Regions from separate parts of the Halanaerobium hydrogeniformans genome, predicted to be linked through region 2. Evidence: a T-box and tRNA genes for the amino acid it is inferred to sense, from the RefSeq annotation. Region 2 holds a T-box; the other regions hold tRNA genes.
The links. The T-box of region 2 lies ahead of ileS (isoleucine--tRNA ligase). A T-box ahead of a tRNA ligase gene usually reads a tRNA of that ligase, here a tRNA-Ile.
Positions count from the first base shown of each region.

Region 1: it has a tRNA-Ile gene. The T-box ahead of ileS (isoleucine--tRNA ligase) is inferred to sense a tRNA for this amino acid. The anticodon was not compared.
Region 3: it has a tRNA-Ile gene. The T-box ahead of ileS (isoleucine--tRNA ligase) is inferred to sense a tRNA for this amino acid. The anticodon was not compared.

Region 1 is NC_014654.1:2,147,113-2,151,675, reverse strand. It holds rRNA gene HALSA_RS09960 (16S ribosomal RNA) at 248-1,796, shown strand; tRNA gene HALSA_RS09955 (tRNA-Ile) at 1,932-2,008, shown strand; tRNA gene HALSA_RS09950 (tRNA-Ala) at 2,034-2,109, shown strand; rRNA gene HALSA_RS09945 (23S ribosomal RNA) at 2,228-4,563, shown strand, end outside.
Region 2 is NC_014654.1:1,778,266-1,782,828, reverse strand. It holds gene HALSA_RS08125 (biotin/lipoyl attachment domain-containing protein) at 1-322, shown strand, start outside; gene HALSA_RS08120 (YggS family pyridoxal phosphate-dependent enzyme) at 327-1,031, shown strand; gene HALSA_RS08115 (YggT family protein) at 1,050-1,322, shown strand; gene HALSA_RS08110 (YlmH family RNA-binding protein) at 1,350-2,138, shown strand; gene HALSA_RS08105 (DivIVA domain-containing protein) at 2,160-2,666, shown strand; T-box leader at 2,743-2,948, shown strand; gene ileS (isoleucine--tRNA ligase) at 3,006-4,563, shown strand, end outside.
Region 3 is NC_014654.1:8,716-13,278, forward strand. It holds gene gyrA (DNA gyrase subunit A) at 1-239, shown strand, start outside; rRNA gene HALSA_RS00045 (16S ribosomal RNA) at 787-2,336, shown strand; tRNA gene HALSA_RS00050 (tRNA-Ile) at 2,471-2,547, shown strand; tRNA gene HALSA_RS00055 (tRNA-Ala) at 2,573-2,648, shown strand; rRNA gene HALSA_RS00060 (23S ribosomal RNA) at 2,767-4,563, shown strand, end outside.

The DNA.
Region 1 (4,563 bases), 370 kb from region 2:
AAGATATAGTGCGACGGTCTCAATGACCTAGCAAGGTATCATCTTATTATTGTTCTATTAAAGAAGATCAGTGCGACGGACTCAATGTCCAAGTGCTGAATCATCCTTTTTGTTCTATTAAAGAAGATTCAGTGAACCTTGAAAATTAAACAGCAAGCCAACGTTAATATACTTTGAGTGTTAAAACTTAAAAGTAATTATTAGTTCAAAGCTTTTATATAAATAATAGAAGCCAAATCAAATTCTTTAAACGGAGAGTTTGATCCTGGCTCAGGACGAACGCTGGCGGCGTGCTTAACACATGCAAGTCGAACGGTCTACCTCGACGGAAGCCTTCGGGCGGAAGACGAGACTAGATAGTGGCGGACGGGTGAGTAACACGTGGATAACCTGTCCTCAAGTCTGGGATAACCTGGCGAAAGTCGGGCTAATCCCGGGTAAGCTGAGAGTGTGGCATCACACAATCAGAAAAGGTGCTATTAGCATCGTTTGAGGAGGGGTCCGCGGTAGATTAGCTAGCTGGTGAGGTAATGGCTCACCAGGGCGACAATCTATAGCTGGTCTGAGAGGACGATCAGTCACACTGGAACTGAGACACGGTCCAGACTCCTACGGGAGGCAGCAGTGGGGAATCTTCCACAATGGGCGAAAGCCTGATGGAGCAACGCCGCGTGAGTGAAGAAGGTCTTAGGATTGTAAAGCTCTGTCCTTAGGGAAGAACCGTGGGTATAGAAAATGATACCCACCTGACGGTACCTTTGGAGGAAGCACTGGCTAACTACGTGCCAGCAGCCGCGGTAATACGTAGAGTGCAAGCGTTGTCCGGAATTATTGGGCGTAAAGGGTACGCAGGCGGATAATCAAGTCAAGCGTGAAAGGTGTCGGCTTAACCGACAGACTGCGTTTGAAACTGGTTATCTTGAGTGTAACAGAGGAGAGTGGAATTCCTAGTGTAGTGGTGAAATACGTAGATATTAGGAAGAACACCAGTGGCGAAGGCGACTCTCTGGGTTAACACTGACGCTGAGGTACGAAAGCTGGGGGAGCGAACGGGATTAGATACCCCGGTAGTCCCAGCCGTAAACGATGGATACTAGGTGTTGGAGGTTCGAATCCTTCAGTGCCGGAGTTAACGCATTAAGTATCCCGCCTGGGGATTACGATCGCAAGATTGAAACTCAAAGGAATTGACGGGGGCCCGCACAAGCGGTGGAGCATGTGGTTTAATTCGAAGCAACGCGAAGAACCTTACCGAGAATTGACATCCCGTGACTACCTGTGAAAGCAGGGTTTGGCATTTATGTCACACGGAGACAGGTGGTGCATGGCTGTCGTCAGCTCGTGTCGTGAGATGTTGGGTTAAGTCCCGCAACGAGCGCAACCCCTGTTCTTAGTTGCCAGCGAGTAATGTCGGGGACTCTAAGAAGACTGCCGGTGAAAGTCGGAGGAAGGTGGGGATGACGTCAAGTCCTCATGCCCTTTATATCTCGGGCTACACACGTGCTACAATGGTTGGTACAGAGGGGAGCTAAGCCGCGAGGTGGAGCAAATCCTTGAAAACCAATCCCAGTTCGGATTGCAGGCTGCAACTCGCCTGTATGAAGTTGGAATCGCTAGTAATCGCAGGTCAGCATACTGCGGTGAATACGTTCCCGGGCCTTGTACACACCGCCCGTCACACCAATCGAGTTGGATGCACCAGAAGTCATCTGCGGATGCCGAAGGTGTGTCCGGTAAGAGGGGTGAAGTCGTAACAAGGTAGCCGTACCGGAAGGTGCGGCTGGATCACCTCCTTTCTAAGGAGAGAACGTGAGCTTGCTGTTTAATTTTGAAGGTTTGCAAAAATCATTCAATAAAAATAAAAAATAGAAAAAAACAAATAAATCCTGCAATAAAAGATGTGAGGATTTATATTAATTTAAAAAGAGAATGGGTCTATAGCTCAGTTGGTCAGAGCGCACGCCTGATAAGCGTGAGGTCGGTAGTTCAAATCTACCTAGACCCACCATTTCACTAATTTAGAACTACTATACGGGGGTATAGCTCAGCTGGGAGAGCGCCTGCCTTGCAAGCAGGAGGTCAGCGGTTCGAATCCGCTTACCTCCACCAATTTAACACCTTGAATGTTAGAAATCAGAAGTTAGGATATAAGCAAAAAATAAAACTAACTTTTAATTTGTAACATTTAAAAACTGTACATTGAAAAATGCATATAGGAAATAATATAGATTAAGCTAGAAAGAGCTTATGGTGGATGCCTAGGCATTCAGAGTTGAAGAAGGACGTGACCGGCTGCGAAAAGCCGCGGGGAGCTGCTAAATAAGCGTAGATCCGTGGATATCCGAATGGGGCAACCCACCAGTGTGGAGCACTGGTATTATGCAGTGAAAGAAGTAGCTGTGTAAGAACAAGCAGGAGAATTGAAACATCTTAGTACCCTGAGGAAAAGAAATCAAAACGAGATTCCCTTAGTAGCGGCGAGCGAAGGGGGAGAAGTCCAAACACTAAAAGTGTAAACCTGTAGGTGTTGCTTTTAGTGGGTGTGGGATATTGTTAATTAGAGGCTACAGCCTCTAGATGGCTTAAATTTTTTGCTAAGTCGAAGGGACTGGAAAGTTCCGCCAGAGAGGGTAATAGCCCTGTAGGCGAAAAGCAAAAGAAGTCAAACGATATCCAGAGTATCACGGGACACGAGAAACCCTGTGAGAATATGGGAGGACCACCTTCCAAGACTAAATACTCCTGAATGACCGATAGTGAACAAGTACCGTGAGGGAAAGGTGAAAAGAACCCCGGAAGGGGAGTGAAATAGAAACTGAAACCGTAAGCTTACAACAAGTAGGAGGACTATTAGAAAGTCTGACTGCGTACTTTTTGTATCACGGACCGGCGAGTTACTGATCGTAGCAAAAGGTTAAGCCATAGAGGTGTAGCCAGAGCGAAAGCGAGTCTGAATAGGGCGGAAGTTATGATGAGTAGACCCGAAACCGAGTGATCTATCCATGACCAGGGTGAAGCGGGTGTAAGAGCCTGTGGAGGCCCGAACCCGGTGTTGTTGAAAAAACATGGGATGAGTTGTGGATAGGGGTGAAAGGCCAATCGAACTCGGAGATAGCTGGTTCTCCTCGAAATAGCTTTAGGGCTAGCCTCAGAGTAAAAGTTAATTGGTTGTAGAGCACTGATTGGACAAGGGGCCCAACAAGGTTACCAAATCCATTCAAACTCCGAATGCCAATTAATGTTCTCTGGGAGTCAGACTGTGGGGGATAAGCTTCATAGTCAAGAGGGAAAGAGCCCAGACCACCAGATAAGGTCCCAAAGTATATGCTAAGTGGAAAAGGAAGTGAGATCGCACAGACAACCAGGATGTTGGCTTAGAAGCAGCCATTCATTTAAAGAGTGCGTAATAGCCCACTGGTTAAGCGGTTTCGCGCCGAAAATGTAACGGGGCTAAAGCATATCACCGAAGCTGTGGTTTCTAGGAACTGTCCATAAAATTTATCTATCAAAAATCAAGTTAGATTTAGTCAAAACTAACAAATATAATTTACAATCGATAGTTTTGACCAAATGATCTAGGCTAAAGCATGGATGATTTAGCTATTATTTAGCAAAGCATGGAATGATTTAGGATGAATTTAGATAGGTTTTATGGGCGGTTTCTAGAGAGGTAGAGGAGCATTGTGTGCTGGGTGAAGCTATACCGTAAGGAGTAGTGGACGGCACAGAAGAGAGAATGCCGGTATGAGTAACGAAAAAAGGAGTGAGAATCTCCTTCGCCGAAAGTCTAAGGATTCCTGAGGAAGGCTCGTCCTCTCAGGGTTAGTCGGGACCTAAGCTGAGGCCGAAAGGCGTAGGTGATGGAAAATCGGTAAAGATTCCGATACCACTGTAAATTGATTGAGTGAAGTGGGGACGCGGTAAAGAAGGTGGAGCATGTGACTGGAAGAGCATGTATAAGCTATTAAGCTGGGGTAAGGAGGCAAATCCCTTTACCCATCTAAACAGCTTAAAGTGATGTGGAGCCAAAAGAGGCGAAGCCACCGGATAAATCGCCAAGAAAAACCACTAACGAGATTTACAGTGCCCGTACCGCAAACCGACACAGGTAGACGGGAAGAGAATTCTAAGGCGCGCGAGAGAACCCTTGTTAAGGAACTCGGCAAAATGACCCCGTAACTTCGGGAGAAGGGGTACCCTTTAGGAATACCTAGAGGGTCGAAGTGAAAAGATCCAAGCGACTGTTTATCAAAAACACAGGTCTCTGCTAAGTCGTAAGACGAAGTATAGGGGCTGACGCCTGCCCGGTGCTGGAAGGTCAAGGAGAAGGCTTAGTACTTATGTACGAAGGTCTGAACCTAAGCCCCAGTAAACGGCGGCCGTAACTATAACGGTCCTAAGGTAGCGAAATTCCTTGTCGGGTAAGTTCCGACCTGCACGAATGGCGTAACGACTTGGATGCTGTCTCAACAAGGGACTCGGTGAAATTAAATTGCCTGTGAAGATGCAGGCTACCTGCGACAGGACGGAAAGACCCCGTGGAGCTTTACTGCAGCCTGATAT
Region 2 (4,563 bases):
AATTGATATTAGAGCTGATAATGAGGACAATCATTATCTTTTTGTAAAGTTGGATTTTTTTGTACCACGCTGGATTAATGTCAGGCGGGTAAATATTAAACTTATTAAAAATATTTATCGGGGAATTACAATACCTCGTAAAGCTATTTTCAATCAACCAAGTGGACAGGGTGTTTTGAAGGTTAGCGGATATAATGAGTATAAATTCCAGGAAATCACTATAATAGATTCTAATCAAGAAGCTGCAGTTGTTGAGGGAATAGAAATCGGTGATAAAATAATTACAAATCCCGAAGATTTCGATTATGGCAGGGAGGGCTAATTTAATGAATGAAGAGAATTTAAGAGCAAACTACCAGAAAATTGATGAAAAAATAAGAAAAGCTGCAGAACGTTCCGGCAGAAAAAGAGAAGATATTAAATTATTAGCAGTTAGCAAAACACAATCTTCTGCAGAAATTAAAGCATTAAAGGAGCTTGGAGTTTGCTGTTTTGGCGAAAATAGAGTCCAGGAGCTGGAAGAAAAAGATGCCGAGCTAAAATCTGAAGATATAGTTATAGACTGGCATTTTGTTGGACATCTTCAAAGAAATAAGGTAAAATACTTAATGAGAATGGAAAATTGTAAGATGATAGAATCAGTCGATAGTTTTAGATTGGCCAAAGAAGTCAACAAAAGGGCTCGTAAAAATGATCGTATAATTCCTGTTTTAATTCAAATTAATATTGCTGAAGATGACAATAAATATGGCATAAAAGCTGAAAATGCAGAAGATTTTTTTAAAAAAATAATCAAATTTAAAAATCTTGAAATTAAAGGATTAATGACTATTCTACCTTATCTTGATGATGAAGAAACTTTAAGGAAATACTTTAAAGAGCTTAAAAATTTATTCGATTATTTAAGTGAAAACATAAAAGTTCTAACTGAATTATCAATGGGAATGACTAATGATTATCAGATTGCTATAGAAGAAGGTGCAACTATCGTCAGGATTGGCAGAGCACTTTTTGGAGAAAGAGAATATTAAAAAGTTGGAGGAAGTTAAATGTATATTCTTGCAAGAATTATAAACACTTTATTTACAATCTTAAATTATTTTATAATTGCTAGAGTAGTTATTTCCTGGGTAAGACCAAACCCAAGTGACCAGAGGTGGAGAAAATTAATCAGGTTAGTCTTTGATGTTACTGAACCTATTGTAGGACCAATCAGACAATTAATTCCTACAGGTAGTATAGGAATAGATTTTTCCCCTCTTATAGCATTATTTGCTTTGTCAGTTATAAGACGTTTTGTAATAAGATTATTAATTTTTTAATCAATTTTTAACTAAAGGAGTTGTTTTATGTTTGACCAGAAAAAACTTTTAAGCCACCTGCATGGAGAAGAAGATAGGCTGCTTGGATCTCATATACTTGATAAATCAGAGCGGGTATTAAAATATCACAAAACAGAAGCCAGTGATTTTTTAAATCCCTATCAACAAAAGATTGCAGAAGGTATAGTTAAACAGATTTCTGATATTAATTTTAAGTTTGAAGGTGGTTACAAAGCTGCTGAAAGAAAAAGATTGCTTATTTTCCCTGAATATCTTTTTCCAGATTTAGTTGAGAGCCAGATTGCAATATTTAAAATAAAAGGCAATTTTTCTTTTCAAAATTTAACTCATCGGGATTTCTTAGGTGCTGTTATGGGGCTGGGATTACAGCGTAAAGTAATTGGTGATATTTTAATTCATTCAGGTTTTGCCCAGCTTGTTACTGCAGTTGAAGTTAAAGATATTATTGAATTAAGGTTTGATAAAGTCCATCAGGTACCGGTTGAAGTTGAAAAAATATCTGCTGATGATATTATTAAACCTACCCAATATGAAAAAGAAATTTTAACTACCGTTCCATCAATGAGGCTTGATGCTGTAGCTAGTTCTGGTTTTGGAGATTCACGCAGCAAGATGTCTCGATCAATTAAAAATGAAGAAGTCAAATTAAACTGGAAAATCGAATCTGATCCAGCTGCTGAAGTAGAAATCGGTGACTTGATTTCGGTTCGAGGAAGAGGTAGGGTCAAAGTTGAAGAAAACAGAGGGCTTTCCAATAAAGATAGAATTAAATTAACTCTTAAAAGATTAACTTAAGACAAGAGAGGAAGTGATATTTTGAAATTAAATCCGCTTGAAATATATAATAAAGAATTTAAAAAATCTACTTTTGGGTATAATACAAATCAAGTTGATGACTTTATTGAAGACATCGGGGTAGCATATGAACGTTTGCTTAAAGATATTAATAATTTGCAGGAAGAAAATAGAAAACTTAAAGAAAAAATAGATCATTATCAAGAAATGGAAGATAGATTAAATAATACCCTTGATACGATGCAGGATACTATATCTGAAAGAGTTGAACAGGCTGAAAATGAGGCCAGGGTGATAATTAAAGAAGCAAAAGTTGAAGCTGAAAAAATCAAAGAAGAAGCAAAAGCAGCGGTAGCTTCAGAAAAAAGAAAAGTAGAAGAATTAAGAGAACAGAAAAATTTCTTTAAAATCCGTTTTCAAACATTACTGCAGAGCCACTTAGAAATGCTTCAGGAAGATAAAGAAGAAGGTCTTAGAAAAGAAATGGCTGAGCCAGAAAATAAATATAATGACCAGAGTGAAGAATAAGTTTCAAAGTAGCTTCAATTATAAACTTGACTTAGAAAAAAATATGGTTTATAATTGAAAAAGCATAATATTGAATAAAATAACATTGAAGGGGAGAGTATCAATCTTTAATTGTTTAGAGCGAGTCGGGTCTGGTGGAAGCCGATAAACAGAAGATTGAGAAGATCACCCTGGAGTTAGTAGGTGAATTTATTAGCCTACTCGTATTTCTGCGTTAAAGATTTCTTAAGATGATATCATTTGATATTAATTAGGGTGGTACCGCGGTCTCTCGTCCCTTTAGTGGATAGAGGCTTTTTTTATTTCAATTATAAATTTTACAGGAGGTTATTAATTTAGATGAGCTATAAAGATACTATTAATTTACCAAACACAGAATTCCCAATGCGGGCTAATTTAAGTGAAAGAGAACTTGATTTTCAAAAAGTCTGGGAAGAAAATAATATTTATGAAAAAGCAATAAAAAATCGTGAAGGAAAAGAATCTTTTATTTTACATGATGGACCTCCCTATGCCAATGGAGATATTCATATAGGGCATGCCTTAAATAAAATTTTAAAAGATTTTGTAACTAGATTTGCAACTCTTAAAGGTTATTACTCACCATATGTACCTGGTTGGGATACTCATGGTTTGCCAATTGAACATCAGGTAACAAGTGAAATGAGTGACCAGGAGCGTCAAGACTTGTCTGTTGAAGAATTAAGAGAAAAATGTACAAATTATGCTTTAAAATATATTGACCGTCAGCGTGAACAATTCAAAAGACTTGGAGTATGGGGAGAATGGGATGACCCATATTTGACATTAAGTCCTGAATATGAAGTAAAACAAATAGAAGTTTTTGGAGAAATGGCTAAAAACGGTCTATTTTATCGGGGTAAAAAACCAGTTCACTGGTGTCCTCACTGTGAAACAGCATTAGCAGAAGCTGAGGTTGAATATGGTGAAGATAGAGCACCTTCCATTTATGTGAAGTTTCCTCTTAAAGATGAGTTTGAAGTAGGTGGAGTAAGTTTAAATAAAGATAATGGTTATGTGGTTATCTGGACTACAACTCCCTGGACCATACCTTCAAATATGGCAATTGCATTTCATCCTGATTATCCATATGTAGTTGTAGAAGCTCAAGGTGAGAAATTAATAATGGCCAAGGAGCTGGTAAGTAGTGTAATGGAAATCAGTGGGATTAAAGATTATGAAATAATTAGTGAAGACTTCAGTGCTAAAGAACTTGAGAATAAAAAATGTCGTCATCCTTTTGTAGATAGAGATTCATTACTAATTTTAGGAGACCATGTAACCCTTGAACAGGGTACTGGTTGTGTTCATACTGCTCCCGGACATGGACATGATGACTTTGTAGTTGGTCATCAAGAATATGGGTTAGAAGTTTATGCTCCAATGGACAACAGAGGTTATTTTACAGAAAAAGCAGGAGACTTCGCAGGTAAAAGCACTGATGAAGTTAATATTATGGTAACAGATAAATTAAAAGAAAAAAATCTTTTAATGGATTTAAGCTTTATTGATCATCAATATCCACACTGCTGGCGTTGTAAAGGAAATCTATTATTTAGGGCTACAGATCAGTGGTTTGCCTCAATTGATGCTATTAAGGACAAAACTTTAAAGGCGATTTCTGAGGTTGAATGGCATCCCAGCTGGGGAGAAGAAAGAATGAAAAATATGATCTCAGAAAGATCAGATTGGTGTATTTCTCGCCAGAAAAAATGGGGAGTTCCAATTCCTATCTTTTATTGTGATGAATGCGGAGAGGCAGTAATCAATGATGATACCCTCGATTCTGTAAAAAATATTTTTGCAGCTGAAGGTTCTTCTGCCTGGTATAAATATCCTGCAGAAAAATTACTTCCTAAAGATTATAGTTGTCCTC
Region 3 (4,563 bases), 840 kb from region 2:
ATGCTAATTCTGAAATGATGGTTATTACTCACGAAGGAATTATTATTAGAGTTCAGGCAGAAGAAATATCAACTACAGGTAGAAATACTATTGGTGTTAAAATAATAAATGTTGAAGAAGATGATAAAGTAGTTTCTCTTGCTAGAATTAATGAAGATGAGATAGTGGATGAACTCGAAGAATTAGATAAAATAGAAACAGAAACTGATGATCTAGATAAATTATATGAAGAAGAATGATTGTAAAAATTATAAATATTATAAAATAAAGGTGTTTTAAGGCTATAAAACCCGCTTTCACAGGGGTTTTTATAGTCAAATGAAATAAAATCAATAATTCCTTGACAAAGGAAGTTAATCAATGTTAACATAGTAAATGTCGCTGAAAAAGACACATTGTTTTTTTGGAAAAATAATAAAAAAAGTTCTTGACAAACGACAGCAGTATTGATAAGATATTAAATGTCGCTGTTAAAAACAAAAGCGATCTGTGAGGGGCAAAACTTCCCGAGCAAAGCACCAATCTTAGTATTATTAAAGAAGATAGAGTGCGACGGTCTCAATGACCTAGCAAGGTATCATCTTATTATTGTTCTATTAAAGAAGATCAGTGCGACGGACTCAATGTCCAAGTGCTGAATCATCCTTTTTGTTCTATTAAAGAAGATTCAGTGAACCTTGAAAATTAAACAGCAAGCCAACGTTAATATACTTTGAGTGTTAAAACTTAAAAGTAATTATTAGTTCAAAGCTTTTATATAAATAATAGAAGCCAAATCAAATTCTTTAAACGGAGAGTTTGATCCTGGCTCAGGACGAACGCTGGCGGCGTGCTTAACACATGCAAGTCGAACGGTCTACCTCGACGGAAGCCTTCGGGCGGAAGACGAGACTAGATAGTGGCGGACGGGTGAGTAACACGTGGATAACCTGTCCTCAAGTCTGGGATAACCTGGCGAAAGTCGGGCTAATCCCGGGTAAGCTGAGAGTGTGGCATCACACAATCAGAAAAGGTGCTATTAGCATCGTTTGAGGAGGGGTCCGCGGTAGATTAGCTAGCTGGTGAGGTAATGGCTCACCAGGGCGACAATCTATAGCTGGTCTGAGAGGACGATCAGTCACACTGGAACTGAGACACGGTCCAGACTCCTACGGGAGGCAGCAGTGGGGAATCTTCCACAATGGGCGAAAGCCTGATGGAGCAACGCCGCGTGAGTGAAGAAGGTCTTAGGATTGTAAAGCTCTGTCCTTAGGGAAGAACCGTGGGTATAGAAAATGATACCCACCTGACGGTACCTTTGGAGGAAGCACTGGCTAACTACGTGCCAGCAGCCGCGGTAATACGTAGAGTGCAAGCGTTGTCCGGAATTATTGGGCGTAAAGGGTACGCAGGCGGATAATCAAGTCAAGCGTGAAAGGTGTCGGCTTAACCGACAGACTGCGTTTGAAACTGGTTATCTTGAGTGTAACAGAGGAGAGTGGAATTCCTAGTGTAGTGGTGAAATACGTAGATATTAGGAAGAACACCAGTGGCGAAGGCGACTCTCTGGGTTAACACTGACGCTGAGGTACGAAAGCTGGGGGAGCGAACGGGATTAGATACCCCGGTAGTCCCAGCCGTAAACGATGGATACTAGGTGTTGGAGGTTCGAATCCTTCAGTGCCGGAGTTAACGCATTAAGTATCCCGCCTGGGGATTACGATCGCAAGATTGAAACTCAAAGGAATTGACGGGGGCCCGCACAAGCGGTGGAGCATGTGGTTTAATTCGAAGCAACGCGAAGAACCTTACCGAGAATTGACATCCCGTGACTACCTGTGAAAGCAGGGTTTGGCATTTATGTCACACGGAGACAGGTGGTGCATGGCTGTCGTCAGCTCGTGTCGTGAGATGTTGGGTTAAGTCCCGCAACGAGCGCAACCCCTGTTCTTAGTTGCCAGCGAGTAATGTCGGGGACTCTAAGAAGACTGCCGGTGAAAGTCGGAGGAAGGTGGGGATGACGTCAAGTCCTCATGCCCTTTATATCTCGGGCTACACACGTGCTACAATGGTTGGTACAGAGGGGAGCTAAGCCGCGAGGTGGAGCAAATCCTTGAAAACCAATCCCAGTTCGGATTGCAGGCTGCAACTCGCCTGTATGAAGTTGGAATCGCTAGTAATCGCAGGTCAGCATACTGCGGTGAATACGTTCCCGGGCCTTGTACACACCGCCCGTCACACCAATCGAGTTGGATGCACCAGAAGTCATCTGCGGATGCCGGAAGGTGTGTCCGGTAAGAGGGGTGAAGTCGTAACAAGGTAGCCGTACCGGAAGGTGCGGCTGGATCACCTCCTTTCTAAGGAGAGAACGTGAGCTTGCTGTTTAATTTTGAAGGTTTGCAAAAATCATTCAATAAAAATAAAAAATAGAAAAAACAAATAAATCCTGCAATAAAAGATGTGAGGATTTATATTAATTTAAAAAGAGAATGGGTCTATAGCTCAGTTGGTCAGAGCGCACGCCTGATAAGCGTGAGGTCGGTAGTTCAAATCTACCTAGACCCACCATTTCACTAATTTAGAACTACTATACGGGGGTATAGCTCAGCTGGGAGAGCGCCTGCCTTGCAAGCAGGAGGTCAGCGGTTCGAATCCGCTTACCTCCACCAATTTAACACCTTGAATGTTAGAAATCAGAAGTTAGGATATAAGCAAAAAATAAAACTAACTTTTAATTTGTAACATTTAAAAACTGTACATTGAAAAATGCATATAGGAAATAATATAGATTAAGCTAGAAAGAGCTTATGGTGGATGCCTAGGCATTCAGAGTTGAAGAAGGACGTGACCGGCTGCGAAAAGCCGCGGGGAGCTGCTAAATAAGCGTAGATCCGTGGATATCCGAATGGGGCAACCCACCAGTGTGGAGCACTGGTATTATGCAGTGAAAGAAGTAGCTGTGTAAGAACAAGCAGGAGAATTGAAACATCTTAGTACCCTGAGGAAAAGAAATCAAAACGAGATTCCCTTAGTAGCGGCGAGCGAAGGGGGAGAAGTCCAAACACTAAAAGTGTAAACCTGTAGGTGTTGCTTTTAGTGGGTGTGGGATATTGTTAATTAGAGGCTACAGCCTTTAGATGGCTTAAATTTTTTGCTAAGTCGAAGGGACTGGAAAGTTCCGCCAGAGAGGGTAATAGCCCTGTAGGCGAAAAGCAAAAGAAGTCAAACGATATCCAGAGTATCACGGGACACGAGAAACCCTGTGAGAATATGGGAGGACCACCTTCCAAGACTAAATACTCCTGAATGACCGATAGTGAACAAGTACCGTGAGGGAAAGGTGAAAAGAACCCCGGAAGGGGAGTGAAATAGAAACTGAAACCGTAAGCTTACAACAAGTAGGAGGACTATTAGAAAGTCTGACTGCGTACTTTTTGTATCACGGACCGGCGAGTTACTGATCGTAGCAAAAGGTTAAGCCATAGAGGTGTAGCCAGAGCGAAAGCGAGTCTGAATAGGGCGGAAGTTATGATGAGTAGACCCGAAACCGAGTGATCTATCCATGACCAGGGTGAAGCGGGTGTAAGAGCCTGTGGAGGCCCGAACCCGGTGTTGTTGAAAAAACATGGGATGAGTTGTGGATAGGGGTGAAAGGCCAATCGAACTCGGAGATAGCTGGTTCTCCTCGAAATAGCTTTAGGGCTAGCCTCAGAGTAAAAGTTAATTGGTTGTAGAGCACTGATTGGACAAGGGGCCCAACAAGGTTACCAAATCCATTCAAACTCCGAATGCCAATTAATGTTCTCTGGGAGTCAGACTGTGGGGGATAAGCTTCATAGTCAAGAGGGAAAGAGCCCAGACCACCAGATAAGGTCCCAAAGTATATGCTAAGTGGAAAAGGAAGTGAGATCGCACAGACAACCAGGATGTTGGCTTAGAAGCAGCCATTCATTTAAAGAGTGCGTAATAGCCCACTGGTTAAGCGGTTTCGCGCCGAAAATGTAACGGGGCTAAAGCATATCACCGAAGCTGTGGTTTCTAGGAACTGTCCATAAAATTTATCTATTAATGATTTAGGATGAATTTAGATAGGTTTTATGGGCGGTTTCTAGAGAGGTAGAGGAGCATTGTGTGCTGGGTGAAGCTATACCGTAAGGAGTAGTGGACGGCACAGAAGAGAGAATGCCGGTATGAGTAACGAAAAAAGGAGTGAGAATCTCCTTCGCCGAAAGTCTAAGGATTCCTGAGGAAGGCTCGTCCTCTCAGGGTTAGTCGGGACCTAAGCTGAGGCCGAAAGGCGTAGGTGATGGAAAATCGGTAAAGATTCCGATACCACTGTAAATTGATTGAGTGAAGTGGGGACGCGGTAAAGAAGGTGGAGCATGTGACTGGAAGAGCATGTATAAGCTATTAAGCTGGGGTAAGGAGGCAAATCCCTTTACCCATCTAAACAGCTTAAAGTGATGTGGAGCCAAAAGAGGCGAAGCCACCGGATAAATCGCCAAGAAAAACCACTAACGAGATTTACAGTGCCCGTACCGCAAACCGACACAGGTAGACGGGAAGAGAATTCTAAGGCGCGCG